One region of the Streptomyces sediminicola genome, then DNA from elsewhere that is predicted to be linked to it. Evidence: riboswitches for the same ligand, from Rfam matches in the RefSeq annotation. Region 1 holds a riboswitch; each other region holds the start of a gene.

Region 1 (7,076 bases):
ATCGACGAGATCTCGGCGCAGGACGTGATCACCCAGCTCCTCCTGCTGGAGCACCGGGCCCCCGACCGGGACATCGCGCTGTATCTCAACTCCCCCGGCGGTTCCTTCACCGCCATGGCCGCGATCTACGACACGCTCCGCTTCGTGACCTGCGACATCGAGGCGATCTGTCTGGGCCAGGCCGGGCCGGCCGCCGCCCCGCTGCTCGCGGCCGGCACCCCCGGCAAACGGGCCGTCCTGCCGGGGGCACGGGTGCTGCTCCGCCAGCCCGCGGCCGAGGAGCCGATCGAGGGCACGGCGAGCGACCTGGCCGTGCGCGCCGAGGAGTTGGGCAGGCTCCGCGCCCTCGTGGAGGAGATCCTCGTCCGGCACACCGGACGCGCCGCGGACCGGGTGAGCGCGGACCTCGACCACGTCACCGTCCTCGACGCCCGGCAGGCCGTGGCCTACGGGCTGGCGGACCGGATCGTCCCCGCCCGCACCACGGTGCGCCGCGCTCCCGGGGGAAGGTGAGCCGCGGATGCCGTCCCCGGAACCGCCGCCGCTGCCCGCGCTGACGCGCGCCGAGGCCGAGGTGATCGACCGCTACCTGGACGTCGTCGACCTGCTGGGCCGCGTCAACCCGACGCGGGACGGCGACACGTACCGCGGGCTGCGCGCCGCCCAGGCACTGGTCGGCAAGGCGGCCGGCCTGCGGGACGCACTGGCGTTGATGCACCGGCGCGGTGAGACGGAATTCCACACCGCCACCCTGGTCCGGGCGCTGCGGGTACTCGACGGCGACCGGCGCACGGCCCGCGTCACCCTCCCGCCCGACGACGTCTGACCCACCCCCGCGCCCCGGTCACGGGCAGCGCGGGCCACCCGGGACGGTGGCCGCGAGGAACGGCGAGGAACGGCGAGGGCCGCGCGGGGGAGGTGGTCGGGGGCGCGGCCGGCCGGCACCGGGCGGGGCTCGGGCCTACTCCGGCCCGGTGGTGGAACGGACCGAACGGTCTCCCCCCTTTCGGTGGAGAATCACCTCCCTCCTTCGTCCCCCCGCGGTTGCGCGACGGCCCGCCCCATGGAGCCGGAATGCCGCGTTCCGCTCCTGGTCCGGGCCTCCCGGAGGGGCCCGGCGGCACCCGGGGCACCGGCCCGTCCACCCGAACAGGCCAGTGGTGAGTAACAACACAGCCACACCTGTGCGAGGAGTTTTCGGTCCTCCGATGGGACAAGATCCGTCTCGGACGACAAGCCCCCGCCACCACGGCGGGGCGGTCCGGGTGGACGCCGAGTCCTGCCGCCGCCCGGACGACCGGTCGACAGAAGTGGATCGGCAGGAGTGGAGGACCCGAGCACGACGGGTCGCCGGCACGGTCGCGCCACGGCCGGGCCGAGCAGCCCTTGGGGTGAAGCCGCACACGTGCGGCCGGGCAACTTCGCCAGCCCGAATCCGACAGGTCATCCTTCACAGGCGGCTGACGAAGGGTTGCGCATGTCTGCGCTCAATCGTGTCCCGTCGCTCATGGCCCGTGCCGGTACGGCCTCGGCCCTCACCCTCGCCGCCGTCGGCGGCTCCGTCGTGATCCCCGGCGCCGCCTCCGAGGCCGCCGCGGCACCCCACGCCGCCAAGGCGGTACAGATCGCCGCCTCCAAGAAGGGCTCCCCCTACCAGTGGGGCGCCACGGGTCCTGGCAGGTTCGACTGCTCCGGGCTGACGCTGTACTCCTTCAACAAGGCCGGCAAGAAGCTGCCGCGTACCGCCGCCCAGCAGTACAACAAGACCCGGCACATCTCCTCCGGCAGTCGCAAGGCCGGTGACCTGGTCTTCTTCCACTCCGGCCGGAGCGTCTACCACGTCGGCATCTACGCCGGCGGCGGCAAGATCTGGCACGCCCCGAAGACCGGGGACGTGGTGCGCCTGCAGAAGATCTGGACCAAGAGCGTCTGGTACGGCCGGGTCAAGTGATCCGGCACGCGGTGGGGGCGGCCCCCTGACCGGCCGTCACCACCGTGGCCGGACCGGAACGCACGCGCGCCACGGGCGGCCCCGGGCCCGGGGCGCGGCGACGGCGCCTCCGTACCTCGGCACGCGGACCGGTCGCCGCGCGCCGCCACCGGTGTCCCGTCGCCGGCCGGCCGGTGCCGCGGCCGTACCGGGCCTCAGCCCCGCGGCTCAGCGGTCCGCGCCGTCTCCCGTCCGGCACCCTGACCGACGGGCAGGGTGTCCGCGGCCGGCCCCGCCGGACCGAGCGGGACCGGCCAGGGCAGTTCGACGAAGACGGTCTTGCCGCCCTCGCGCGTGCGCCGGATCCTGAGCCGTCCGCCGCACTCCGCGGTGAGCGAACGGATGATCACCAGGCCCCGGCCGTTGTCCTGCTGGACGGCGGCCGGCAGCCGTTTGGGCAGCCGTGGGTGGCTGTCGGTGACGCCGACCCGCAGCCACCCCTCGTGGTCGAGCCCGAGGTCCACGGTGAAGGTCGGCGACTGCCCGAGCGTGTGCTGGACCGCGTTGGTCGCCAGCTCGGAGACGACGAGCCGGACGGTCTCGGCCAGCTCCGCCCCGGCGGGCAGGCCCCACTCGGCGAGCGTGCCCATCACGTGGGTGCGCGCGGCGGCCACCGAGACCGCATCGCTCGGCAGAGTGACGGATGCTTCCAGATGGTCTGCCATGGCGACGCCGTCCTTTTCCCACGGGACCGCGGTCCGACACGGAGCGGACGGTTGGAGTACGGTCCCGGACTGGTGCTTCGCCGCCAGAGTGCCATCAACGCACCCCCGAGGGCGCCGATCCACCAAGTTATGCATATATCTGTCGCTCGAAGCGGTGAACTCTGCGACGGCAGAGCGTATTTGGGCGGCCCCTGAGAAGTAAGGGAGTGGCCCATGCAGCACGGCCCCGTGGTGCGACGCCGTAAACTGGGCGCGGAACTGCGCGCCCTGCGGACATCGGCGGGGATCACCAGCGGTGAGGCGGCCGGCCTGGTGGGCTGGCACCAGTCGAAGGTCAGCCGCATCGAGACCGGCACCAGCGGGGCCAAGCCCGCCGACGTCAGGCTGCTGCTGGACGCGTACGGCGTGGACGACCCGCGGTTGCGGGACCTGCTGGCCACGCTGGCCGGCTCCGAGGACCCCGGGGGCCGGCACCACTGGTGGCACGCCTACCGGGGCGTGCTGCCGCCGGCCTACCGGGACTTCATCAGCCTGGAGTCGCAGGCCGGCGCGATGCGCACCCTGGAGACCACGGTCGTGCCGGGGCTGCTGCAGACGCCGGAGTACGCCCGCGCCGTGACGCGCGCGGCGGTGGACGGGGAGCCGGAGGACCGGCTCGACACGCTGGTGGAGGTCCGCCTCACCCGGCAGGACGTACTGCGCGCGGAGCAGCCGCTCACGCTGCACGCGGTCCTGGACGAGGCGGTGCTACGCCGGGAGGTGGGCGGCCCGGGGGTGATGGCCCGCCAGTTGACGAGGCTCGTGGAGGCGGCACGTCTGCCGCACGTCAGGCTCCAGGTGCTGCCGTTTTCCGCCGGGGCGCACATCGGCGTCACCGGCCCTTTCGTCATCTTTTCCTTTTCGAACACTTCCGATCTCGACGTGGTCGTTCTTGACCACTTGACGAGTAGCGTCTATCTGGACCGGAAAGAAGACTTAGAGGCGTACTCAGGGGCTTTCGACGCCCTGGTCACCCATGCCCTTTCGCCCGAGGACTCGTTGGACTACATCGCCGCGACAGCGGCAGGCGCGTAAGGAGGCACCATGTCCGCACTTCCTCGGAACACCCCCACCGGCACCGCGAGCACCCCGTGCACCGCACTGCACGACGTCGCGTGGCTGCGCAGCAGTTACAGCACCGGAGCGAACAACTGCGTGGAGACGGCCCGGCCGTCGACCGGCCCCTGGGCCGGACGGCTCGCCGTGCGCGACTCCAAGGCCCCGGCCGGACCCGCCCTGCTCTTCTCCCCGGAGAGCTGGACGTCGTTCACCGCCGGCGCCGCCCGCACCCTGCCGGGGACCGGTTCCTAGGGACCCCGCCGGGCGGGACACGGCCGTGCACGCCGACTCATGGCCGCGTTTCGCCGATCACCCGCACCGCACGCTCGACCTGCCCCCCGGAGAGGTCCGCACGGGCGGTGAGCCTGAGCCGTGAGACCCCGTCGGGCACGGAAGGAGGGCGGAAGCACCCCACGGCCAGGCCCGCCGCACGGCAGTCCGCCGCCCAGCGCACCGCGCGCTCCGGGGAGGGCGCGCGCACGGAGACGACCGCGGCGTCCGGACGCACCGCTTCCAGACCCGCGGCCGTCAGCCCGGCGTACAGGGCGCCCGCGACGGCGCGGGCCCGCGACGCGCGCTCCGGTTCGCCCCGCAGCAGCCGCAACGCGGCCAGCGCCGCCCCCACCGCGGCCGGGGCCAGACCGGTGTCGAAGATGAACGTCCGCGCCGTGTCGACCAGATGGTCGACGACCCGCGCCGGGCCGAGCACCGCGCCGCCCTGGCTGCCGAGCGACTTGGACAGCGTCAGCGTCGCCACCACGTCCTCGGCCCCCGCGAGTCGCGCCGCGTGCGGAGCGCCCCGGCCGCCCTCGCCGAGGACGCCGAAGCCGTGGGCGTCGTCGACGATCAGACCGGCGCCGTGCTCCCGGCACACCCCGGCGAGCGCGGCCAGCGGGGCCGCGTCCCCGTCCACCGAGAAGACCGTGTCCGAGACCACGACCGCCGGGCCCTCGTGGCGGCGCAGCGCCTCGCCGACGGCCTCCGGGTCGGCGTGGGCGACGACCCGGGTCGTGCCGCGGGCCAGCCGGCAGCCGTCGATCAGCGAGGCGTGGTTGCCCGCGTCGGAGACGATCAGGGAGCCGTGCGGGGCCAGCGCGGTCACCGCGGCGAGGTTGGCCGCGTACCCGGAGGAGAAGACAAGCGCGGCCTCGAACCCGCAGAACGCGGCGAGTTCGCGTTCCAGTTCGGTGTGCAGCTCGGTGGTGCCGGTGACCAGGCGGGAGCCGGTGGCACCGCCGCCCCAGACCCGTGCGGCGCGGGCCGCGCCCTCCACCACCTCGGGGTGGTGCGACAGGCCGAGGTAGTCGTTGCCCGCCAGGTCCAGCAGCGGGGAGCCGGGTGCCCGGGGGCGCAGCGTGCGCACCAGTCCGGCCCGGTGCCGCGCCCGGCGCCGCTCGTCGATCCAGCCGAACGCCATGGGTGGTCCTCCGGGCTCGCGTCACCGCGGTCAGCAGGCGGTTTTTGTAGGCAGTGAACAGAGACTAGCGGTCCGGACGGGGGTACGAGGTGTGGCGATACCCACACGGTGATCGGTCAGGGTTGTGTGAAGTCTCCTTGGCCCGAGGCCGTCCCGTACGACAGGATCGGCTCTCATGGACCTGCTGAACACGCTGGTGGACAAGGGGCTTCGGCGCGAGACGCCGACCCGCGGGGAAGCGCTGGCCGTCCTCGCCACGTCCGACGACGAACTGCTCGACGTGGTGGCCGCGGCCGGCAAGGTGCGCCGTCACTGGTTCGGCCGCCGGGTGAAACTCAACTACCTCGTCAACCTCAAGTCGGGCCTGTGCCCCGAGGACTGCTCGTACTGCTCGCAGCGGCTGGGTTCCGAGGCCGGCATCCTCAAGTACACCTGGCTCAAGCCCGGTCAGGCGGCCGAGGCCGCCACCGCGGGCGTCTCCGGCGGCGCCAAACGGGTCTGTCTGGTGGCCAGCGGGCGCGGTCCGACCGACCGGGACGTGGACCGGGTCTCCGAGACGATCAGGGCCATCAAGGACCACCACGAGGACGTGGAGGTGTGCGCCTGTCTCGGGCTGCTCTCCGACGGGCAGGCCGAACGGCTGCGGGAGGCCGGCGCCGACGCCTACAACCACAACCTCAACACCTCCGAGGCGGCCTACGCGGGCATCACCACCACCCACACGTACGCCGACCGGGTGGACACGGTGCGCAGGGCGCACGCGGCGGGGCTCTCCGCCTGCTCGGGTCTGATCGCGGGCATGGGCGAGAGCGACGAGGACCTGGTCGACGTGGTCTTCTCGCTGCGCGGGCTGGACCCCGACTCGGTGCCGGTCAACTTCCTCATCCCGTTCGAGGGCACGCCGCTCGCCAAGGAGTGGAACCTCACCCCGCAGCGGTGCCTGCGCATCCTGGCGATGACCCGGTTCGTCTGCCCCGACGTGGAGGTGCGCATCGCGGGCGGGCGCGAGGTGCACCTGCGCAGCCTCCAGCCGCTCGCCCTGCACCTGGCCAACTCCCTCTTCCTCGGCGACTACCTGACCAGTGAGGGACAGGCCGGCAAGGCCGACCTGGAGATGATCGCGGACGCCGGTTTCGAGGTGGAGGGCGCGGGCGAGACGACGCTGCCGGCCCACCGCGCGGACGGCTGCGGCGGACCTGCCGATGCGGACGGACCGTGCGGTTCCGGCGAGGCGGGGGCGCGGTCCGGCCACGGCTCCGGTACGGCCGGGGCGGGCTCCGGCTCCCCGGCCGGCGCGGCGGACACGGGGGGCGGCGCGGCCTCCGGCGCGGGCGGCACGGGGACCGGTGCCGCATCCGGCGCGGGGTGCGGACCCTGCGGTTCCGGTGCGGCGGGGGCGGAGTCCCGTCCCGCCGAGGCCGCTCCCGGCCCCGCGCGGGCGGCGGGCGAGGCCCGGACCGACCTGGTCGCGGTGCGCCGGCGGGGCGCCGGAACGGACCTCGCGCCCAATGCCTGACCTCACCGTGGCCGGGCTGCTCGACCTCGACCGGCGGCACGTCTGGCACCCGTACGGCCCCATGCCGGGCCGGCAGGACCCGCTCGTCGTGGAGTCGGCGAGCGGGGTGCGGCTGCGGCCCGCCGACGGTTCGCCGGAACTCGTCGACGGGATGGCGTCCTGGTGGTCGGCGATCCACGGCTACAACCACCCGGTGCTCAACGAGGCCGCCCGCGAGCAGTTGGAGCGGATGAGCCACGTGATGTTCGGCGGGCTCACCCACGAACCCGCCGTACGGCTGGCGAAGCTCCTGGTGGACGTGTCGCCCGAGGGACTGGAGCACGTCTTCCTCGCCGACTCCGGGTCGGTCTCCGTCGAGGTCGCCGTCAAGATGTGCCTCCAGTACTGGCG
Region 2 (7,076 bases), 1.7 Mb from region 1:
CTCGACCCGGCCCCGGGCGCGCTGCTGCTCCTGGCGCAGGTCGGCGATCTCGGCGCGCTGGGCGACGTACTGCCGTATCGGGTAGGCGAGGGCCACCACCAGGGAGCACAGGACCATGGCGAGCAGCGCCGCGCGGCCGGTGAGCCGGGAGCGGCGGGCCTGGCGCTTGGTCTGCGAACGGTAGACCCGGGCCGCGGTCTGCTCGCCGAGCAGCCTGATCCTGGTCGCGGTGGAGAACCGGTCCCGTTCCTTCACCGCCATGTCCCGCGCCTCCCGTTCGGCTGGTGCGTCGTCCTACGTGCGTACGTCCCCGCACACGGTACGGGACCGGGTACGGGGACGTACGGACGTCGCTGCCTAGGCCGCGGCTGTCGCGGTGCTCACTGGCCCGCGGGACGGAACCGCGGGAAGGCGCTGCGGCCGGCGTAGACCGCGGCGTCGTCGAGGATCTCCTCGATGCGCAGGAGCTGGTTGTACTTGGCGACGCGCTCGGAGCGGGCCGGGGCGCCGGTCTTGATCTGGCCGCAGTTGGTGGCGACGGCGAGGTCGGCGATGGTGACGTCCTCGGTCTCGCCGGAGCGGTGGGACATCATGCACTTGAAGCCGTTGCGCTGGGCCAGCTCGACCGCGTCCAGGGTCTCGGTGAGCGAGCCGATCTGGTTCACCTTGACCAGCAGGGCGTTGGCGGCGCCGTCCTCGATGCCGCGGGCCAGCCGCTCGGGGTTGGTGACGAACAGGTCGTCACCGACGAGCTGGACCTTGTCGCCCAGGCGCTCGGTGATGGTCTGCCAGCCCTCCCAGTCGTCCTCGAAGAGCGGGTCCTCGATGGAGACCAGCGGGTACGCCTCGACCAGCTCGGCGTAGTAGTCGGTCATCTCGGCGGCGGTGCGCTCCTTGCCCTCGAAGACGTAGGAGCCGTCCTTGTAGAACTCGGACGCGGCGACGTCGAGCGCCAGGGCGATCTGCTCGCCGGGCGTGTAGCCGGCCTCCTTGACCGCCTCCAGGATGAGGTCGAGCGCCTCGCGGTTGGAGCCGAGGTCGGGGGCGAAGCCGCCCTCGTCGCCGAGGCCGGTGGCCAGGCCCTTGCTCTTCAGCACCTTCTTGAGGGTGTGGTAGACCTCGGTGCCCCAGCGCAGCGCCTCGGAGAAGGACTCCGCGCCGATCGGGGCGATCATGAACTCCTGGATGTCCACGTTGGAGTCGGCGTGCGAGCCGCCGTTCAGGATGTTCATCATCGGCACCGGCAGCAGGTGCGCGTTGGGACCGCCCAGGTAGCGGAAGAGCGGCAGGTCGGACGCCTCGGAGGCGGCGTGGGCGACGGCCAGGGAGACGCCGAGGATGGCGTTGGCGCCGAGGGAGCCCTTGTTGTCGGTGGCGTCCAGGTCGAACATGGCCTGGTCGATCAGGCGCTGCTCGGTGGCGTCGTAGCCGACCAGCTCCGGGCCGATCTGCTCGATGACGGCGAGGACGGCCTTCTCGACACCCTTGCCCTGATAGCGGTTGGGGTCGCCGTCACGAAGCTCGACGGCCTCGAAGGCGCCCGTGGAGGCACCGGACGGAACGGCGGCACGACCCGTGCTGCCGTCGTCGAGGCCGACCTCGACCTCGACCGTGGGATTGCCTCGGGAGTCCAGGATTTCCCGGGCTACGACGACGTCGATGGACGGCACGAGCATCTCCATTCTCGGGATGTGACGCGTTGTGGCGGGCCGCGGTGGCTCCGCGGCCCACACCTGTGGCTCTGCGGGATGAGCCTAACCGGCTCCGGACGATCGGCCAGCCGGTCGCCCACCCGTCGGACAGAACCGAGAGTAAATTGTTTCCGTACGGAACAAAACAGGGAGGCGAGGACACCGCCCGCCGGGCCGCCGCTCCCGCCGGTAACCCCGCCCCGGCACCCGGGCGCGGAAAAGGCCCCGCCCCGGCGCGTACGGGGGAACACGCGCCGGGGCGGGGGGTCCGGAAGGGACGGGACGGATCGCCCGCGGCCCTTACTTCAGGTGGAGCTGCTGACCCGGGTAGATGAGGTCGGCGTGCTCGACGATGTCCTTGTTGAGCTGGAAGAGCTTGTTCCAGCCGCCCTTGACGCCGTGCTCGGCGGCGATCGCGCTGAGGGTGTCGCCCTTGACGACCTTGTACTCGCCGTCGCCCTTCTTGACCTTCTTGCCGGTCGGGGTGGTGACGGTCTTCTTGGCGGCCGGGCGCTCGGTGGAGCGCGAGGACTGCTGCTCGCCGCGGCTCTGCGAGGAGCCGGTGGACTGCGACTTCGGCTTGGCCGGGGCCTGCGGCTTCGACTGGGCGGAGCCGGAGGACTGCGAGGAGCCGGTGGACTGCGAGGTGCCGGACTGCGAGGAGCCGGTGGAGCCGCCGCCGGTGTACGCGGCGCTCGACAGACCGCGGCCGCAGACCGGCCAGGCGCCCTTGCCCTGGCCCGCGAGGACCTTCTCGGCGACGGCTATCTGCTGGGCCTTGCTGGCCTGGTTGGCGGTCGCGGCGTACTGGGTGCCGCCGTAGGCGGCCCAGGTGGAGGCGGAGAACTGCAGACCGCCGTAGTAGCCGTTGCCGGTGTTGATGGACCAGTTGCCGCCCGACTCGCACTGGGCGACGGCGTCCCACTCGGCGGCGGTGGCGGCGGAGGCGTTGCCGGCCGCCATCAGCGGGGCGGCGACGGCGGCACCGGTGACGCCGGCGACGGCGATCACACGGGTGGCCTTGGACGGACGACGGTGCTTGCCCTTGCCGGAAAACAGCATGGTGGAATCCCCTCACCGACGCCTGCGAGGTGAGCTGTCGGGTTCGGGCCGGTTGAGAGTTGCCCGGCCGCGTCCCTCGCGGGACGCGGCTTCACCCCAAGCCGCTCCGGCTCAACTGCCCGGTGCGGCACTTACCTTGGGTCCCCCGCTCCTGCCTGCGGCGCTTGACGCGACGACTGTTCCCGGACCGCCGCTGGCAGGATTCGGCGTTGCGGCGGTCGGGGCCCGCGGTGGCGAGCGGTCATGACCGTAGCCACGCCGTCGGGGGAAAGACAAAGACGATCAGGGCTTCTGAGACCTATCTCTCACGGAGTTTAAACCGGGCATTCGGCCTGAACCATGACGCTAACTACCCCTGGTTATCGCCCGATTCGCCCGGAATCTCAAGCGTCTGACCGGGCACGATGTGGTCAGGATCGATTCCGACGACACCCTTGTTGCCGGCGTAGAGCGCGGGCCATCCGCCGTCGACGTCAAGGGAGTCGGCGATGCCCCAGAGGTTGTCTCCGGCGCGGACCGTGTACGTGCCGTCCGTGAGGCCCCGGGCGCCGTCGCCGGCGCGCGCGGCGTGGCGGCCGGGGCGGTCGGCCCCGCGCCCCTCGGAGGCGCCCTCCTCGGCACTGTCGCCGCGGTGCCGGCCCGAGGTCTCCTCGCCGGTCTCGGCGAGGCCCGAAGAACCGGCCCGCTGGTCCGAGTCGCCCGATTCGCCACCCTTCGCACCTTCGGCGGAGGAGCCGCCCTGGTTCTGCCCCTGGCCGCCGCCTTCACCCCTCCCCTTCCCTTCGCTCCCGTGGGTGCCGGAATCGGAGGAGTGGCCACCGCCGGACGACGCGCCCGAGGAGGCGTCAGCGGACGGCGAGGGGGAGGCCGAGGGGGACGATCCGGGCGTCGGCGTGCCGAGGCCGGCCAAGCCGGACGAACCGGGCGCCTGGGGGGTCGCCGACGCGGTTCCGCCCGCGGTGCCGGCGTCCACCCCGATCGAGGACGAGCCGTTGCCGAGCCCGGCGAGCGGCCCACAGGTCGGCCAGGCGGCGACACCCTGCTCCGCGAGCAGGTCCTCGGCCACTCTTATCTGCTGCGAGCGGCTGGCCTGGTCGGGGCTGGGCGCGTAGTCGAGACCGCCGAAGCGCTCCCAGTCCGCCTGCGACAACTGCAGGCCGCCGTAGTAGCCGTTTCCGCTGTTCTGGCTCCACGCGCCACCGGTCTCGCACTCGGCGACCCGATCCCAGTTCGCCGCGTCCGCCGCGTGGGCGCCGGTGGCGCCGAGGAGCGGGATCGCGATGGCGGAGCCGGTCACTCCGGCGGCGACGACCAGGGCGGGAGCCTGGCGGGGGCGACGGTGACGACCGTTCCCGGAGAGCATGCGACAACCTTTCGCGAGGCAGCGATGAGCACGTGGCGGTTGATGCGGGGCACCACGTTGATCCGTGAACGTATAGGCAGACGATCACTTGTCACAAGTTCATGCCGCGCAGATCACATGACGGTCACGAAGGTGAGCGCCTGTCATCTTCGCTCTTGTCACGGACCGTCGACGGGCCCTGACGGAACCGGTGTGAAGGACACCGGCAGCGTCCGCAGTCCCCGCATGATGAGACCACCGCGCCAGCGTAGTTCGGCGGGTTCGGCCGCGAGGCGCAGATCCGGCAACCGGGTCAGCAGGGTGGCGAGCGCGGTCTGCCCCTCCAGCCGGGCCAGGGGGGCGCCGAGGCAGTAGTGGATGCCGTGGCCGTAGCCGAGGTGCTGGTTGTCGCGGCGGGCCAGGTCCAGCGTGTCCGGGCCGGGGAACCGCTCCGGGTCCCGGTCGGCGGCGGCCAGCACCACGAGGACCGGGTCCCCGGCCGCGATGTCCTGCCCGCCGAGGGTCAGCGGGCGGGTGGCGAAGCGCCAGGTGGCCAGCTCCACCGGGCCGTCGTAGCGCAGCAGCTCCTCGACGCCGGTCTCCAGCAGCCCGTGCTCGCCCGCGGCGAGGGAGTCCTGGAGGAGGGCGCGCTGCCCGGGGTGGGTGAGCAGGGCGTAGGTGCCGTTGCCGATGAGGTTGACGGTGGTCTCGAAACCGGCGAAGAGCAGGATGAACGCCATCGCCGCGGCCTCGTTCTCGGTGAGGTGCTCCCCGTGGTCCGAGGCGCGGATGAGACCGGAGATGAGGTCCTCGCCGGGGCCCGCTTCGGGCGGCAGCGCCGCCCGCTTGCGGTGGATCAGGTCGGCGAGGTAGCCGCGCATCTTCTTGACCGACCGCGCCACCCCGCCCCGCGGGCCGCCGCCGTGGCGGATCATCATGCCCGCCCAGTCGCGGAAGTCGTCCTGGTCCTCGCGGGGGACGCCGAGCAGGTCGCAGATGGCGTAGATGGGCAGCGGGAAGGCGAACTCGTGGATCAGGTCGGCGGAGCCGGTGCCGGCGAAGCGGTCGATCAGTCCGTCCGCCAGCTCCTGCACCCGCGGCGCGAACTCGGCGACCCGGCGGGGGGTGAACGCCTTGCTGACCAGCCGGCGCAGCCTGGTGTGGTCCGGCGGGTCGATGTTCAGCAGATGCGTCATCAGCTCGGCCTTGCGCTCCCCCGGGATGCCCGTCTTGCCCCGGGCGTGCGCCGGCTCGTCGTGGTGCGCCGGGTTCTTCGACAGCCGGGGGTCGGCGAGGGCCTGCCGGGCGTCGGCGTACCGGGTGACCAGCCATGCCTCCACCCCGCTCGGCAGGGTCGTGCGGTGCACGGGCGCGTGCGCGCGCAGCCAGGCGTAGGCGGGGTACGGATCGGCGGCGAACTCCCAGGTGAAGAGCTGGGGGGCGGGGCCGTCGGGCACGGGCTGGTCGGTCACCCCCCGACCGTATCGGTCACGGCCGGGGGCGACCGACACGGTCGGGACGCCCTCCGGCGGGGGCGGTCCGTGAGGCGCGGGGCCTCCGGCGCCGGGGCGGTGCGCCGGACCCGGGCCGGGGTGGCGCCCCCTATATAGAGGGGTTCTCCTCGCAGGCTCGCTCAGGGCGCCGTGCCGGCGCCACGGGGCGGGCGGGCCCGTGGCGCCGGTGCGTGCGCGGGCGGACGGAATCAGGAGGGGCAAGGAGCGGGGCGGACGGCCCCCTGCGGGGCGGGCGGGCGATGGGTCAGGCGCCGGTGCCGTCGGTGGCATCGGTGCCGTCGGCCGGTCCGGGGCCCGGGGGACGGCCGGCGTCCTCGGCCGCTCTGATGGCGTCCCGGTAGGCGCGGGCCGCCGCGCGCAGGGCCGTCTCCGGGTCGGTGCCGCCGGCCTCGGCGCGGGCGGCCAGGGCCAGCAGTTCGTACCCGACGCCCCCGCCCCGGGGCAGGGGCACGTCGAGACCGGCCGTACGAACCCGGGAGGCCAGCTTGGCGGCGAGGGCCAGACCCGGCTGCCCGAGCGGGATGCCCTCGGTGACCGACGTGCGCCGCTTCTCGACCGCCTTCGTCCGCAGCCACTGCGCCCGGACCTCCTCGGGGGTCTCCACGGTCGCGTCGCCGAACACGTGCGGGTGCCGGTGGACCAGCTTGGCGACGAGGGTGGCGGCCACGTCGTCCACCGAGAACGGCGCCTCGGGGTGGTCCTCGGCGATCCGGGCGTGGAAGACGACCTGGAGCAGGACGTCCCCCAGTTCCTCGCGCAGTTCCTCCCGGTCGCCGTCCTCGATCGCCTCGACCAGCTCGTACGCCTCCTCGATGCCGTACTTCACCAGGTCCTCGTGGGTCTGGCGGGAGGACCAGGGGCATGCGACGCGGATGCGGTCCATCACCTGGACCAGGTCCAGCAGGCGGGCGCCCGGCAGGTCGTAGGAGGCGGGCAGCAGCTCCAGCTCGGGCATGGCCACCCGGCCGGAACCGGCGAGGCGGGCCAGTTGGCCGGTGAGGGCCGGTTCGCCCTCGCCGGTCGCCACGACGACCACGGTGTGCCCGCCGGCGCACGCCCCGATCAGGTCCTCGGCGGCCGGGGACGCCTCGTCGACGCGTATCCCCGCCTCCCGGAGGTAGGGGAGCTGCGGATGCGTCCCGTCCGCGCACAGCACGCGGTCCGCGGCGCGCAGCGCCTGCCAGGCGGGCCAGGACAGCAGTCCGGGGGCGACGCGGTGGCTGGTGGTGAGCAGGACGATCCGGCCGGGGTCGGCGGAGTCGGGGCTGAGTGCGTTCACCCTCCGAACGTAACGCACGCCGCCGGCCGGCCCCGAGTCGTCCACAGGCGGGCGTCCGCGGGGCCGGCCGGAGGCGGGTCAGGTCTGCTCGGTGACGTCGCGGAGCCAGGGGGCGCCGGAGTCGACCCGGCTGCTCTTCTGGACGTCCCAGGAGCCGTAGCGCGGGTTGAGGTCGACGTCGAGCTTCT
Region 3 (7,076 bases), 4.2 Mb from region 1:
TAGGTGAGCAGGCCGAGCGACTCGGAGTTCCCGAGGATCGCCACCCGCGGGCCGGCGGGCAGCGGCTGCCGGGCGAGGAGGAGGCCGGCGTCGACCAGCTCGGTGATGGTGTCGACGCGGATCACACCGGCCTGCCGCAGCAGCGCGGAGACGGTGGCGTGCGGCAGCCGGGTCGCGCGCACGGCGTGGCCCTGGGGCGCGGCGCCGCCGTGCCGGGCGCCCTGCACCACCACCAGGGGTTTGGCGGCGGCGGTGCGCCGGGCGAGGCGGGTGAACTTGCGGGGATTGCGGATCGACTCCAGGTACATCAGGGCGACGTCCGTGTCCGGGTCGTCGTACCAGTACTGGAGGACGTCGTTCCCGGAGACGTCGGCCCGGTTGCCGCAGGAGACGAAGGTGGAGACGCCGGTGACGCCGGTCACCCCGCCGCCGCGCCGCTGGATGCGGGAGAGCAGGGCGATGCCGATGGCGCCGGACTGGGCGAACAGGCCGATGCGGCCGGCGCGGGGCATCTCGGGGGCGAGGGAGGCGTTGAGCCGGATGCCGGGGGCGGTGTTGATCACGCCGAAGGCGTTGGGCCCGATGACGCGCATGCCGTACGAGCGCGCCTGGCGCACCAGGGCGCGCTGGCGCTCGCGTCCCTCGGGTCCGCTCTCCGCGTATCCTGCGGAGATCACGACGAGGCCCTGGACGCCGTGTTCACCGCAGTCGGCGACGGCCTCGGGGACCTGGGCGGCGGGCACGGTGATCACGGCGAGGTCGACGGGGCCGTCGATCTCGCGGACGAAGCGGTGGGCGGGGACGCCGTCCAGCTCCTCCAGGTCCTCGGGGAAGGCGTGGTTCACCGCGTGCAGGCGGCCGGTGAAGCCGGCCCCGCGCAGGTTGTCCAGGAGGCCGCGGCCGACGCCGCCGGGGGCGCGGCCGGTGCCGACGACGGCGACGGAGCCGGGCTGGAGCAGGCGCTGCACGGAGCGGGCCTCGGCGCGGTGCTCGCGCGCGTACTGCACGGCGAGGGAGCGGTCGGTCGGTTCGAGGTCGAATTCGAGGTGGACGACGCCGTCCTCGAAGCTGCGCTTCTGCGTGTAGCCGGCGTCCGTGAACACCTTGATCATCTTGGTGTTGGCGGGCAGCACCTCGGCGGCGAAGCGGCGGATGCCGCGCTCGCGGGCGACGGCGGCGATGTGTTCCAGCAGGGCGGAGGCGACGCCGCGGCCCTGGTGGGCGTCCTGGACCAGGAAGGCGACCTCGGCCTCGTCGGAGACGGGGGGCGGGGGACCGCCGCCGGGGGCGGGGCGGGAGGAGGCGGGTGTTCCGCCGGCGCCGATCCGGTCGTAGCGTACGGTGGCGATGAACTCGCCGCCGATCGTGGCCGCGAGTCCCACCCGGTCCACGAAGTCGTGGTGGGTGAAGCGGTGGACGTCCTTGGCGGACAGGCGAGGGTACGGCGCGAAGAAGCGGTAGTACTTCGACTCGTCGGAGACCTGCTCATAGAAGCTGATCAGGCGCTCCGCGTCATCAACGGTGATGGGGCGGACGCGTGCGGTGCCGCCGTCGCGCAGCACCACGTCGGCCTCCCAGTGGGCGGGGTACTCGTGCCGGTCCGGCGAGGTCTGCATGGGCCCCAGCGTACGGCTCGCGTACGACAGGGGCGCCGGGCAGGCCGTGGAGGACGGAAGACCGGACCGAGGCCGCGGTCCGGGCGCCACCCCGGCGGGCGCCGCACGCCCGTCCGGAGCCGCTTCACGATATGGGAAACTGGTCTAGACAACCCCTGAACTCCGAAGGGCAGCATCACATGGCTGAGCGCCGCGTCAACGTCGGCTGGGCCGAGGGCCTCCACGCCCGCCCCGCCTCCCTCTTCGTCCGAGCCGCCACGGCCACAGGCGTCCCGGTGACGATCGCCAAGGCCGACGGCGACCCCGTCAACGCGGCCTCCATGCTGGCCGTCCTGGGCCTGGGCGCCCAGGGGGGCGAGGAGATCGTCCTCGCCTCCGACGCCGAGGGCGCGGACATCGCCCTGGACCGGCTGGCCAAGCTGGTCGCCGAGGGTCTCGAGGAGCTTCCCGAGACCGTCTGACCCGGGACGCCGCGGACCGCGCCGCCCCCACGACACGCGAGGGCCCGCCCGAGGAGACTCGGGCGGGCCCTCGCTTCGCCGGGCGCCGGCGCGGTCCGCGGCGTCAGATCGCGACGCCGTGGCCGCGCAGGTAGGCGGCGGGGTCCATGTCGGTGCCGTAGTCGGCGCCCGAACGGACCTCGAAGTGCAGGTGGGGTCCGGTGACGTTGCCGGTGGCGCCGGCCAGGCCGATCTGCTGGCCGGGGGTGACCGCCTGGCCCGCGAAGACGCCGATGGACGACAGGTGCCCGTACTGGGTGTACGTGCCGTCGTGCATCTTGATCACGACCTGGTAGCCGTACGCGCCGCCCCAGCCGGCCTCGACGACCGTGCCGGTGCCGACCGACCGCACCGGGGTGCCGGTGGCGGCGTGGAAGTCGATGCCGGTGTGGCTGCCGGAGGACCACAGGGCGCTGCCGGCCCCGTAGGCGGTGGAGACATAGGAGCCGGCGATCGGCGCCACGAAGGTGTTCAGACGCTCGCGCTCGGCCTCCCGGGCGGCGCGCTCCTGGGCCTCGCGGGCCTCCGCGGCGGCCTCGGCGGCCCGCTCGCGGGCGGCCTTCTGCGCGGCCTCCCGGGCGGCGGCGTGCTGCGCGGCCTGCTTCTGCGACTCGGCCTGGGCGTCGATCTCCCCGGCGACGGAGTCACCGATGGTGACGACCGGGGTGAGCCCGGTCTGCTCCGGGGACGGCTCGTCGGCGAGCGCCGGGGCCGCGAGGTTCCCGACCACTCCGCCGGTGGCGAGGGCGGCGACACCCGCCGCGCGGGCGGTGGTGCGGTGCATCTTGCCGGGGCGGCGATGCTTCCCGGTGGCGCGCGTGAACGCCATGTGGAGGCTGGTCCTTTCCTTCCCTCTCGCCTACCGGGTTAGCTGACGGGTTCGGAGCAGGAAGGTCTCCTACGGACCCCCTCGCCTGCGCGCGGGCGTCCGATTCACCCCAGGGACTGCACACGGGTCCCCGGCTCCCCTGGCTCGCGCCGTACGGGGACTCGGCGATGGCTGTCCGGTGCCGCGGGCGCGGCGCACTGCCTGACGAACAGCCCGGACGAAGCTAAACGGGCCCGGCGTCAATCCTCAAACGCACCAAGGTTTTTGTAGCGTACGCCACAGGGCAGACGGGCAGCCTCCCCCTCAATTCGGACACGGGGCGGCCCCGGTGACGTCCTGCCACCGGGGCCGCCGCACGCGTCCGGGACCGCTCACTCGGCCGGGACGACCGTCACCTCGCCGATGCCGAGGGCCTCCACGGGGGCCTTGATCTTGGCGGCGTCGCCGACCAGGACGGTCACCAGGCGGTCCACCGGGAAGGCGTTGACGACCGCCGCCGTGGCCTCCACGGTGCCCGTCGCGGCGAGCTGCCGGTACAGGGCGGCCTGGTAGTCGTCGGGCAGGTGCTGCTCGACCTGGTCGGCGAGGGTGCCGGCGACGGCCGCCGCCGTCTCGTACTTGAGCGGCGCCACCCCCACCAGGTTCTGCACGGCCACGTCCCGCTCGGCGTCGGTCAGCCCCTCCGCGGCGAGCGTGCGCAGCACCGTCCACAGGTCCGACAGGGCGGGGCCGGTGTTGGGCGTGTCGACGGAGCCGCTGATGGCGAGCATCGAGGCGCCGGTGCCGTCGGGCGCGGAGCGCAGCACCTGGCCGAAGGCACGGACGCCGTAGGTGTAGCCCTTCTCCTCGCGCAGGACGCGGTCCAAGCGGGAGGTGAGGGTGCCGCCGAGGCAGTACGTGCCGAGCACCTGCGCCGGCCAGACGCGGTCGTGCCGGTCGGCGCCGGTGCGGCCGATGAGGAGCTGGGTCTGGACGGCGCCGGGACGGTCCACGATGACGACCCGGCCGGTGTCGTCGGCGGTCACCGGCGGCACCGGACGCGGCTCGGTCGTGGAGCCGGTCCAGGCGCCCAGGGTGTCGGCGAGCAGCGCGTCCGGGTCGATGCCGGTGAGGTCGCCGACGACCACGGCCGTGGCGGTGGCGGGGCGGACGTGGCGCTCGTAGAAGGCGCGGACGGCGGCCGAGTCGACGGCGGCGACCGTCTCCTCGGTGCCCTGGCGCGGCCGGGACATGCGCGAGCCGGCCGGGAACAGCTCCTTGGACAGCTCCTTGGCGGCGCGGCGCGCGGGGTTGGCCAGTTCGTGCGGGATCTCGTCGAGCCGGTTGCGCACCAGCCGCTCGACCTCGCCGTCGGCGAAGGCGGGCGCCCGCAGGGCGTCGGCGACCAGGCCGAGCGCCTTGGCGAGCCGGGAGACCGGCACCTCCAGGCTCAGCCGGACGCCGGGGTGGTCGGCGTAGGCGTCGAGGGTGGCGCCGCAGCGCTCCAGCTCGGCCGCGAACTCCTCGGCGGTGTGCTTGTCGGTGCCCTCGGAGAAGGCCCGCGCCATGATGGTGGCGACGCCGTCGAGTCCGGCCGGCTCGGCCTCCAGCGGCGCGTCGAGCAGCACCTCCACGGCGACGACCCGCTGGCCGGGGCGGTGGCAGCGCAGCACCGTCAGGCCGTTGCCCAGGGAGCCCCGCTCGGGGGCCGGGAACGCCCAGGGGCGGGCGGCGCCGGACTGCGGGCGGGGGTGGAATTCCATGGTGGCCAGGTCGGTCACTGGGCCGCCTCCTCGTTCTCGTCGGTGGCGCCGGTCTCGGCGGCGTCGCTGTCGGCTGCGGTGGGCTCGTAGACGAGGACCGCGCGGTTGTCGGGGCGCAGCCGGGCCGCGGCGACCTCGCGCACCTCCTCGGCCGTCACGTCGAGCACCCGCCGGACGGCGGTGAGGGCGAGCTGCGGGTCGCCGAACAGGACGGCGTACCGGCACAGTTCGTCGGCGCGGCCGGCGACCGTGCCGAGCCGGTCCAGCCACTCGCGCTCCAACTGGGCCTGGGCGCGCTCCATCTCCTCGGCGGTGGGGCCCTCCGCGGCGAAGCGGGCCAGCTCCTCGTCGACGGCGGCCTCGATCACCGGGACCTCCACGTCACCGGACGTCTTCACGTCCAGCCAGCCCAGCGAGGGCGCCCCGGCCAGCCGCAGCAGGCCGAAGCCGGCGGCGACGGCCGTGCGGTCGCGGCGCACCAGGCGGTTGTAGAGGCGGGAGGACTCGCCGCCGCCCAGGACGGTGAGGGCGAGGTCGGCCGCGTCGCACTCCCGCGTGCCGTCGTGCGGCAGCCGGTAGGCGGCCATCAGGGCACGGGCCGGGACCTCCTCCTCGACGACCTCGCGCAGCTCCTCGCCGATCACGTCGGGCAGCGCGCCGTCCCGGGGGGCGGGCTTGCCGTCGTGGGAGGGGATGGAGCCGAAGTACTTCTCGACCCAGGCGAGGGTCTGCTCGGGGTCGATGTCGCCGACGACCGAGAGCACCGCGTTGTTCGGCGCGTAGTAGGTGCGGAAGAACTCCCGCGCGTCCTCCAGCGTCGCCGCGTCCAGGTCGGCCATCGAGCCGATCGGCGTGTGGTGGTAGGGGTGGCCCTCCGGGTAGGAGAGGGCGGTCAGCCGCTCGAACGCGGTGCCGTAGGGCACGTTGTCGTAGCGCTGGCGGCGCTCGTTCTTGACGACGTCGCGCTGGTTCTCCATCGACTCCTCGTCCAGGGCGGCGAGGAGGGAGCCCATCCGGTCCGCCTCCAGCCAGAGCGCCAGCTCCAGCTCGTGGGCCGGCATGGTCTCGAAGTAGTTGGTGCGCTCGAAGCTGGTGGTGCCGTTGAGCGAGCCGCCGGCCCCCTGCACCAGTTCGAAGTGCCCGTTGCCCTTGACCTGACCCGAGCCCTGGAACATCAGGTGCTCGAAGAGGTGAGCCAGACCGGTGCGCCCCTTGACCTCGTGGCGCGAACCGACGTCGTACCAGAGGCACACCGCCGCGACCGGGGTCAGGTGGTCCTCGGAGAGCACCACGCGCAGGCCGTTGGCCAGGCGGTGCTCGGTCGCTGTCAGGCCCCCGGAGCCTGCCTGGGCTGTGGCCGTGTGACCCATGGGCATGTACGTCCCTTCGCTCGCGAAATCTCGTGCGGAACCGCGTGGAACTGCGGCATTCCCGCCGTTCCCGCCACTGTATGCAAGCGCGCGGGCGGCCGGTGGAGTTCCCGCTCCTCGTACGCCCTCAGCGAGATGACCGTGGCGAGGGCGCCGGTGCCGAGGGCGTACGCTGCGGATCGGCGCCGGGCGGGCCGACCGTGACCCCACCCCGTCTGTCCCTGTCGGTGCCCCGGTCCACAATGGTCCGCGTCAGATCCCCGTCCACGCTTCAGCAAGGAGCCGGCAGCGATGGCCCGCCGTAGTACGAAGACCCCGCCGCCCGACGACGCGTACGAGGAGAAGATCCTCGACATCGACGTCGTCGACGAGATGCAGGGCTCCTTCCTCGAGTACGCGTACTCGGTCATCTACTCCCGCGCCCTGCCGGACGCCCGCGACGGCCTCAAGCCGGTGCACCGCCGCATCGTCTACCAGATGAACGAGATGGGCCTGCGCCCCGAGCGCGGTTACGTCAAGTGCGCCCGCGTGGTGGGCGAGGTGATGGGCAAGCTCCACCCGCACGGCGACGCCTCGATCTACGACGCGCTGGTGCGCATGGCGCAGCCCTTCTCCATGCGCGTGCCGCTGGTGGACGGCCACGGCAACTTCGGTTCGCTGGGCAACGACGACCCGCCGGCCGCGATGCGGTACACCGAGTGCCGGATGGCCGCGGCCACCAGTCTGATGACCGAGTCCATCGACGAGGACACGGTCGACTTCGCCCCCAACTACGACGGCCAGGAGCAGGAACCGGGGGCCCTGCCGGCCGCCTTCCCCAACCTGCTGGTCAACGGCGCCTCCGGCATCGCCGTGGGCATGGCGACCAACATGCCGCCGCACAACCTGCGCGAGGTCATCGCCGCCGCCCGGCACCTGATCCGCTACCCGCACGCCGACCTCGACGCGCTGATGAAGCACGTGCCGGGCCCCGACCTGCCCACCGGCGGCCGGATCGTCGGCCTCTCCGGCGTCCGGGA
Region 4 (7,076 bases), 2.2 Mb from region 1:
ATCCATTGGTTGTGGGTTCGAGTCCCACAGGGCCTACGGCCGCAGGCGGAGCGCATGGACTCCGACCTGCCCGCGAAGCGCCCCGGCCGGCCCGACTGGTCAGGGCGCTTCCGTGAGAGGCGTTCCCCGTACCGGCCCTTGACGTGTGTCACCAGTCGTTCTGAGCACGGGCACTCGGCGCCGTCCGCGGCGGGTGGTGGAGGGGGAGGCGGCGCGGTCCTCGTGGGGCGGTGTGTTTCCGTGCCGTCACCGTGGTCAGCCTGTTCGTCCGTCCAGCCGGAGTGCCGATGCCTCTTCCCTACGTCCTGCTCTCCGCCGCCGTCTCCCTCGACGGGTATCTCGACGACACCGGGCCCGAGCGGCTGCTGCTGTCGGGGCCGGCGGATTTCGACCGGGTCGACGAGGTACGGGCGTCCGTGGACGCGGTGTTGATCGGGGCCGGGACGATCCGGGCCGACAATCCGCGGCTGCTCGTCCACGCGGCCGCGCGGCGGGCCGCGCGGGTCGCCTCGGGGCGGCCGGAGTACCCGCTGAAGGTCACGGTGAGCGGGTCCGGGGAACTGGACCCGGCGGCGCCCTTCTGGCACACCGGCGGAGCCAAGGCCCTGCTGACCACCGACGAGGGCGCCCGGCGGGCCCGCGCGCTCGGCATCGCCGCCGACATCGTGCCGCTCGGCGACCGGATCGACTGGCGGGCCGCGCTGGAGCACCTGCATGACGCGCTCGGCGTCGAACGGCTCATGGTGGAGGGCGGCGGCACCGTCCACACCCAGTTGCTGCAACAGGCACTGGCCGACGAACTCCAGCTCGTCCTCGCCCCGTTGCTCGTGGGGGACCCGCGGGCGCCCCGCATGTTCGGGCCCGGCGCCTACCAGGCCGGGCGGCTGCGGCTGGTGGAGACGCGGCGCATCGAGGACGTCGTCCTCACCCGCTACCTGCCCACCGCCCCCGGCACCGGCCCCGCCGTCACCGCCGCCGACCGGCACTGGCTGGCGCTCGCCTGCGAACTGGCCGAGCTGTGCCCGCCCTCGCGGACCGCGTTCAGCGTGGGCGCGGTCGTCGTCGCCGAGGACGGCACCGAACTCGCCCGGGGCCACTCCCGGGAGGGCGACGACCCGGTCGCCCACGCCGAGGAGGCCGCCCTCGCCAAGACCGACCCCGCCGACCCCCGGCTCGCCACCGCCACCGTCTACAGCAGCCTGGAGCCGTGCGCCCGCCGCGCCTCCCGGCCCGCGCCCTGCGCCCGGCTGATCCTCGACGCCGGGGTGCGCCGGGTGGTCACCGCCTGGCGCGAGCCGGACACCTTCGTGGCGGACGCGGACGGCAGCGGGGTGCTCGCCGCCAAGGGCGCCACCGTCGTCGTCCTGCCCGAGTACGAGGAACGGGCCACCGCGCCGAACCGCCACCTGACCGGCTGAGACGCCCGCCGGGGCGCCTGGGGAAACAGATGTGCGCCGGGCCCCCGGGATGACGTACACTGGAGACACAACGACGCGGGGTGGAGCAGCTCGGTAGCTCGCTGGGCTCATAACCCAGAGGTCGCAGGTTCAAATCCTGTCCCCGCTACTGAAGGCCGGAGGCCGGAATCCTTGAGGATTCCGGCCTCCGGTGTGTTGTCGGTGACGTCCGGCGTGATCGTCGACGTCCCCTGCCGCGCGTGCTCACCGGCCTCCGGCGCTGCTCGGCCGTCGCCGTCGCGCCCGCCCCGCCGCCGTGCCCGCCCCGTCGCCGCCCTGCTCGCGGCGCCCCCCGTTCCGTCATCCGATCGGCCCCGTACCGCTCGCCGCCCCTCCCCGCTCCCGCGAACCTGGACGTCGGGACGGCAAGCGGCACGGCAGCGGGGTGGCGGGAGACGAGTGGTGCGGCCAGGTGACGTGGACGACGAGGGAGCGTTCGCCAGGGCCGGCGGCAGGCTCCCCGGCGACCCCGTGCCCGACCCGGGCCTCGGCGACGCGACCCGGTCCCCCGTGCGCCCGCCCGGGCGCGGCGGGCGCCGCACCCTCGTCCGCGTGCTCCCCGTCCTGATCCTCGTCGTCGCCGTCCTCTACGACCTGTTCACCCCCCGCTCCTTCACCGCGGGGCCGCTCTACACGGCCGCCCCGCTGGTCGCCGCGCCGGTCTACTCGCGGCGCGGCACCGTGCTCACCAGCGCCGCCTCGGTCGTCTCCGTCCTCGCGCTCCAGAGCGGCAAGGGTGTCCTCTACTACGTCGACTCCCTGACCGAACTGGCCACCATCGCCACCGTCGCCGCGCTCGCCATCCTCTTCAACGCCTTCGTCCGCCGCACCGACGAACGCCTTGCCTCCGCCCGCGAGATCGCCGAGGCCGCCCAGCGCGCGGTGCTGCCCGCCCCCGCCGAACGCATCGGCGGCTTCGAGATCGCCGCCCGTTACGAGGCCGCCCAGGCCGACGCCTTCATAGGCGGCGACCTCTACGCCGTGCAGGACAGCGCCCGGGGCGTCCGGGTCATCGTCGGGGACGTCCGTGGCAAGGGCATGGGCGCGGTCGCGGCCGTCGCCGTCGTGATCGGCGCCTTCCGCGAGGCCGCCGAGCAGGAGGCCACGCTGGAGGCGGTCGCGCAGCGGCTGGAACGGGCGCTCGCCCGCGAGGGCACCCGGCGCGAGGGGCTGGACGCCTTCGAGGGGTTCACCACTGCCGTCCTCGCCGAACTCCCGCACGGCGACGGCACCGTCCGCATCGTCAACCGGGGCCATCCGCCGCCCCTGTTGCTGTACGCCGACGGCACCCTCGGCCAGGTGCCCGTGCGCGAACCGGCCCTGCCGCTCGGCATGGGCGACCTCGGCGTCTGGCCCGACCGCGCCGAGGAGTCCTGCTTCCCCGGCGGCGCCACCCTCCTCCTCTACACCGACGGACTGACCGAGGCCCGCGACGAACGGGGGGAGTTCTACGACCCGTACGCCTACCTCGCCGGCCGTTCCTTCCGGCATCCGGCGGAGTTGCTGGACACCCTCGCCGAGGACGTACGCCGCTACTCCGGGGACGGTATGGCCGACGACATGGCGCTGCTCGCCCTCCGCCGCCCCTGATCCGCCGCACCCCGTGAGCCCCGCGTCCGGGACCCGCCGTCACGATCCGTGACCGGACGACCGCCCTGCGCATAACAACTGACACACCATCAGAAAATCGTGGTGTGAGGCGCTCCACCAGAGGCGGGTCAACTCGCCCGGTTTTCACCGGTCGTGGGGCCTAAGTCCGTGCCGGGACCGTTAATGATCAAGAGGAACGGCTTGGATTCCCTGCCCGGTGTCTATTAACGTTCGATAACGCAGCGCGGTCGTCCCAGCCGTCACAGAAGGCGGCTCCGCGCGCACGCGCCGAATCCCGCGAGGGAACCGGGGAACCACCACATTGGGGTGAATCGTGTGTGTGCCGCCGTGGAGACGCGGCCGGTATACGCGCGTAGGAGACCTTCCTGCTCCGAACCCGTCAGCTAACCCGGTAGGCGGAAGGAAGGAAAGGAGCGCGCCCACGTGGCGTCCAACCGGCCCGCCCCCGAGGCTCCGTCCGTACCCGGCGGGTACGACGGCGACACCTTCGTCTACGGCGGTCCCCACCCCGACGACGGCCCCTTCGAGGAGTGGAACCCCACCGCCGACACCGTCCGGCCCGTCCGGGGCAGGCACCGCGTCGCCAAGCAGCGCGGCGGGCTCGCCCGCAGCTCCACGGTCCTCGGCGTCGGCGTCATCGCGGCCGTCGGCGCGGGCGGCATGGCCACCGCCGCCCCCGGCAAGTCGCCCGTCTCGATCTCCTTGCCCGACCTCCCCTCGGTCGGCTCGCTGATCTCCACCCCCGAGCCGGAGCCCGAGGGCTCCAGCACCCCGCTCAGCGGTATCGGCGCCTCCACCGGCGACACCGACGAGGGCGCCGGCGACGCCGGTGAGGCGCTGCGGGCCCGGATCATGGCCCAGGCCGAGCAGCAGCAGGACCAGGTGGCGAGCAAGGCCGCCGCCGAGGCCGCCGCCGCCGCGGAGAAGCAGGCCGTCGAGGCCGCCGCCAAGGCGGAGAAGGAGGCCAGGGCCAAGGCCGCCGCCGCCAAGGAGAAGGCGGAGGAGGAGGCCCGCAGGAAGGCCGAGGCCGAGCGCCTGGCCGAGCTGGCCCGGCAGTACGCGCTGCCGACCTCCGCCTACACGATCACCTCGACCTTCGGGCAGTCCGGCTCCATGTGGTCCTCCGGCTACCACACCGGGCTCGACTTCGCCGCCCCCACCGGCACCCTGATCAAGGCCGTGCACACCGGCACGATCACCGAGGCCGGCTGGGCGGGCTCCTACGGCTACCGCACGATCCTCACCCTGGAGGACGGCACCGAGCTGTGGTACGCGCACCAGTCGTCGATCAACGTCAGCGTGGGCCAGCAGGTCAACACCGGTGACGTCATCGGCCGCGTGGGTGCCACCGGCAACGTGACCGGCCCCCACCTGCACTTCGAGGTCCACCCCGGTGGCGCCGACAGCGGTGTCGACCCGACGGCGTGGCTGCGGGGCAAGGGCCTCGGCATCTGAGGCATCCGGCGCCCCGAGCGCCCGGCATCCGGCACCCCGGGCCGGGCAGCCGGCGCGGCACCCCGCGCCGGCCCGGTGGCGGGCCCCGCCCACCTCGACGCGAGACCCCCGTGGCCCCGCCCCGCGCGGTGACCGCGGCGACCCCCTGGAGGACCCCGGCGGTCCTGGCGGCCAACCCCCCGACGCCAGGGCTGCCGGCTTCCGGCGCGCGGGCCGCCCCGCCGAACGGCCCACCCACGGAATGACCGCGTCCGGCGCGGGCGTTGACGTACGACATGACGTATCCGCGCCCTCTCGGCTCCTCCGGTCTCCAGGTCTTCCCGCTCGCCCTCGGCGGCAACGTCTTCGGGTGGACCGCCGACCGCGACCGCTCCTTCGCCGTCCTCGACGCCTACGCGGCTGCCGGCGGCAACTTCCTCGACAGCGCCGACTCCTACTCCGCCTGGGTGGAGGGCAACTCCGGCGGCGAGTCCGAGACCGTCATCGGCGAGTGGCTCGCCGCGCGCGGCAACCGCGACGACATCGTGATCGCCACCAAGGTCAGCCAGCACCCGGAGTACCGGGGCCTGTCCGCCGGCACCATCAAGGCCGCCGCCGACGCCTCGCTGCGCCGCCTGGGCACCGACCACATCGACCTCTACTACACCCACTTCGACCAGCCCGAGGTACCGGTCGAGGAGATCATCGGCGCCCTCGACGAACTGGTGACGGCCGGCAAGGTCCGGTACATCGCCGCCTCCAACATCTCGCCGGAGCGGCTCGCGAGGTCCCTGGAGTTCTCCGAGCGCGAGGGACTCGCCCGCTACGTCGCCCTCCAGCCCCACTACAACCTGGTCTCGCGCGACACCTACGAGGGCCCGCTGCGCGACCTCGCCGAGCGGTCCGGACTCGGCGCCGTCCCCTACTTCGCCCTCGCGGCCGGCTTCCTCACCGGCAAGTACCGGCCGGGCGTGGAGGTCGACAGCCCGCGGGCCGGGCGGGCCGGCGCCCACCTGGAGAGCGAGCGCGGCCGTCGGGTCCTCGCGGCGCTCGACGAGGTCGCCGGGGCGCACGACGCGCCCCTCGCCACGGTGGCCCTCGCCTGGCTCGCGGCCCAGCCGACCGTCGCCGCGCCGATCGCCTCCGCGCGGACCGTGGAGCAGCTTCCGGCGCTGCTCGGCGTGGCGGAACTGAGCCTCACGCCGGAGGAGATCACCAAGCTGACGGACGCCTCCGCCTGAGCGCGGCGCCGGTACGCGGCCCGGGGCGCCTCGACCGCGCCGGGCCGCCGGTCCGCGTCGGCGGTCAGCCCGTCTCGGGCCGGGCGTGGGGGACGCGGCGGAAGACCAGGTCGTTGACGACGTGCCCCTTCTCCAGGCCCTGCCCCTCGAAGCGGGTCAGCGGCCGGTGCGCGGGGCGGGGGGCGAAGCCGCCGTCGGCCCGGGTGTTCTCGAAGTCCGGGTGCGCGGTGAGCACCTCCAGCATGTGCTCCGCGTACGGTTCCCAGTCGGTGGCGCAGTGCAGTTCGGCGCCGGGGGCCATGCGGGAGGCGGCCAGCGTCAGGAACTCCGGCTGGATCAGGCGCCGCTTGTGGTGCCGCTTCTTCGGCCAGGGGTCGGGGAAGTAGACGCGCAGTCCGGCGAGGGAGTCCGGGGCGAGCATCTCGCGCAGGAGGATGATCGCGTCGCCGTTGGCGACCCGGACGTTGGTCAGCCCGTCGCGTTCGGCGAGGGCGAGCAGGTTGCCCTGGCCGGGGGTGTGCACGTCCACCGCGAGGATGTCGACCCCCGGGTCGGCGGCCGCCATCCGCGCGGTGGCCTCGCCCATGCCGAAGCCGATCTCCAGGACGACGGGGTGGTCGTTGCCGAACAGGGCGGGCAGGTCGAGGACCCGCTGCCCGTCGACGTCCAGGCCCCAGGTCGCCCAGAGCCGCTGGAGGGCGTCCGCCTGCCCGGCGGTGACCCGGCTCCGGCGGGGCTGGAAGCTCCGGATGCGCCGCTCGAAGTGGGAGCCGGCGGGGTCGGCCTTCGGACCGTCCGGGAACCGTGGCTCCCCCTTGGCCCGGGTGTGGCGCAGGGAGCCGCCGGCGGGCGCGGCGGGGGCCGCGGAGGCCGGACGGTGGGCGGGGGTGCGGTGGGAATCAGACACAGTGAGTCGATTTTACGTGGGACGGGCGAGCGCCGGAGCGAGCGCCGGTGTGGGGCCTCGGGAAGGGGGCGGGCGGACCACACGCCCCTGGCCGGGGCGGAGCGGGGCACGGTGGGCCGCCTCGTGCGGGCGGCGGCCCACCGGACCGGGCCGGACCGGCCCGTGGCGCGGGCCGACCCGGTCAGGGGCCGGCCGAGGGGCGGCGCGGGGTCAGGCCGGGGTCACCAGGAGCGGGCGGGCCCGCTCGCGGAGTTCGGCCACGCGCGGTTCGTCGCCGTAGGGCTCCAGCCGGTGCAGCAGGTCCTTGACGTACTCGGTGGTGCGGGCGGACGAGATGCGCCCGGCCACCTCGACCGCTCGTACGCCCTGTTCGCAGGCGGCGTCCAGGTTCCCCGACTCCAGTTCGGCGACGGCCGAGACGACGAG

What was found. Region 1 has a riboswitch for cyclic di-AMP ahead of VM636_RS26080 (C40 family peptidase). Riboswitches for the same ligand answer to the same signal wherever they lie in the genome.
Positions count from the first base shown of each region.
Region 2: it holds a riboswitch for cyclic di-AMP, as region 1 does, so the genes downstream of both, VM636_RS18320 (transglycosylase family protein) here and VM636_RS26080 (C40 family peptidase) in region 1, are expected to answer to the same signal.
Region 3: it holds a riboswitch for cyclic di-AMP, as region 1 does, so the genes downstream of both, VM636_RS07555 (M23 family metallopeptidase) here and VM636_RS26080 (C40 family peptidase) in region 1, are expected to answer to the same signal.
Region 4: it holds a riboswitch for cyclic di-AMP, as region 1 does, so the genes downstream of both, VM636_RS16255 (M23 family metallopeptidase) here and VM636_RS26080 (C40 family peptidase) in region 1, are expected to answer to the same signal.

Region 1 covers NZ_CP144555.1:5,904,963-5,912,038, reverse strand. Annotated here, with positions in the region: gene VM636_RS26090 (ATP-dependent Clp protease proteolytic subunit) at 1-513, shown strand, start outside; gene VM636_RS26085 (hypothetical protein) at 521-826, shown strand; cyclic di-AMP (ydaO/yuaA leader) riboswitch at 1,261-1,474, shown strand; gene VM636_RS26080 (C40 family peptidase) at 1,478-1,951, shown strand; gene VM636_RS26075 (ATP-binding protein) at 2,146-2,655, opposite strand; gene VM636_RS26070 (helix-turn-helix transcriptional regulator) at 2,869-3,729, shown strand; gene VM636_RS26065 (DUF397 domain-containing protein) at 3,739-4,005, shown strand; gene VM636_RS26060 (8-amino-7-oxononanoate synthase) at 4,043-5,170, opposite strand; gene bioB (biotin synthase BioB) at 5,346-6,686, shown strand; gene VM636_RS26050 (adenosylmethionine--8-amino-7-oxononanoate transaminase) at 6,679-7,076, shown strand, end outside.
Region 2 covers NZ_CP144555.1:4,156,620-4,163,695, reverse strand. Annotated here, with positions in the region: gene VM636_RS18330 (septum formation initiator family protein) at 1-261, opposite strand, end outside; gene eno (phosphopyruvate hydratase) at 381-1,670, opposite strand; gene VM636_RS18320 (transglycosylase family protein) at 1,992-2,753, opposite strand; cyclic di-AMP (ydaO/yuaA leader) riboswitch at 2,758-2,926, opposite strand; gene VM636_RS18315 (transglycosylase family protein) at 3,103-4,050, opposite strand; gene VM636_RS18310 (cytochrome P450) at 4,275-5,567, opposite strand; gene VM636_RS18305 (nucleoside triphosphate pyrophosphohydrolase) at 5,854-6,888, opposite strand; gene VM636_RS18300 (SurA N-terminal domain-containing protein) at 6,967-7,076, opposite strand, start outside.
Region 3 covers NZ_CP144555.1:1,752,349-1,759,424, forward strand. Annotated here, with positions in the region: gene VM636_RS07545 (bifunctional GNAT family N-acetyltransferase/acetate--CoA ligase family protein) at 1-1,616, opposite strand, end outside; gene VM636_RS07550 (HPr family phosphocarrier protein) at 1,796-2,077, shown strand; gene VM636_RS07555 (M23 family metallopeptidase) at 2,181-2,945, opposite strand; cyclic di-AMP (ydaO/yuaA leader) riboswitch at 2,958-3,122, opposite strand; gene VM636_RS07560 (pitrilysin family protein) at 3,317-4,705, opposite strand; gene VM636_RS07565 (pitrilysin family protein) at 4,702-6,063, opposite strand; gene VM636_RS07570 (DNA topoisomerase IV subunit A) at 6,349-7,076, shown strand, end outside.
Region 4 covers NZ_CP144555.1:3,708,975-3,716,050, forward strand. Annotated here, with positions in the region: tRNA gene VM636_RS16235 (tRNA-Lys) at 1-36, shown strand, start outside; gene VM636_RS16240 (dihydrofolate reductase family protein) at 288-1,418, shown strand; tRNA gene VM636_RS16245 (tRNA-Met) at 1,493-1,566, shown strand; gene VM636_RS16250 (PP2C family protein-serine/threonine phosphatase) at 1,875-3,047, shown strand; cyclic di-AMP (ydaO/yuaA leader) riboswitch at 3,324-3,481, shown strand; gene VM636_RS16255 (M23 family metallopeptidase) at 3,492-4,523, shown strand; gene VM636_RS16260 (aldo/keto reductase) at 4,799-5,743, shown strand; gene trmB (tRNA (guanosine(46)-N7)-methyltransferase TrmB) at 5,808-6,578, opposite strand; gene VM636_RS16270 (hypothetical protein) at 6,861-7,076, opposite strand, start outside.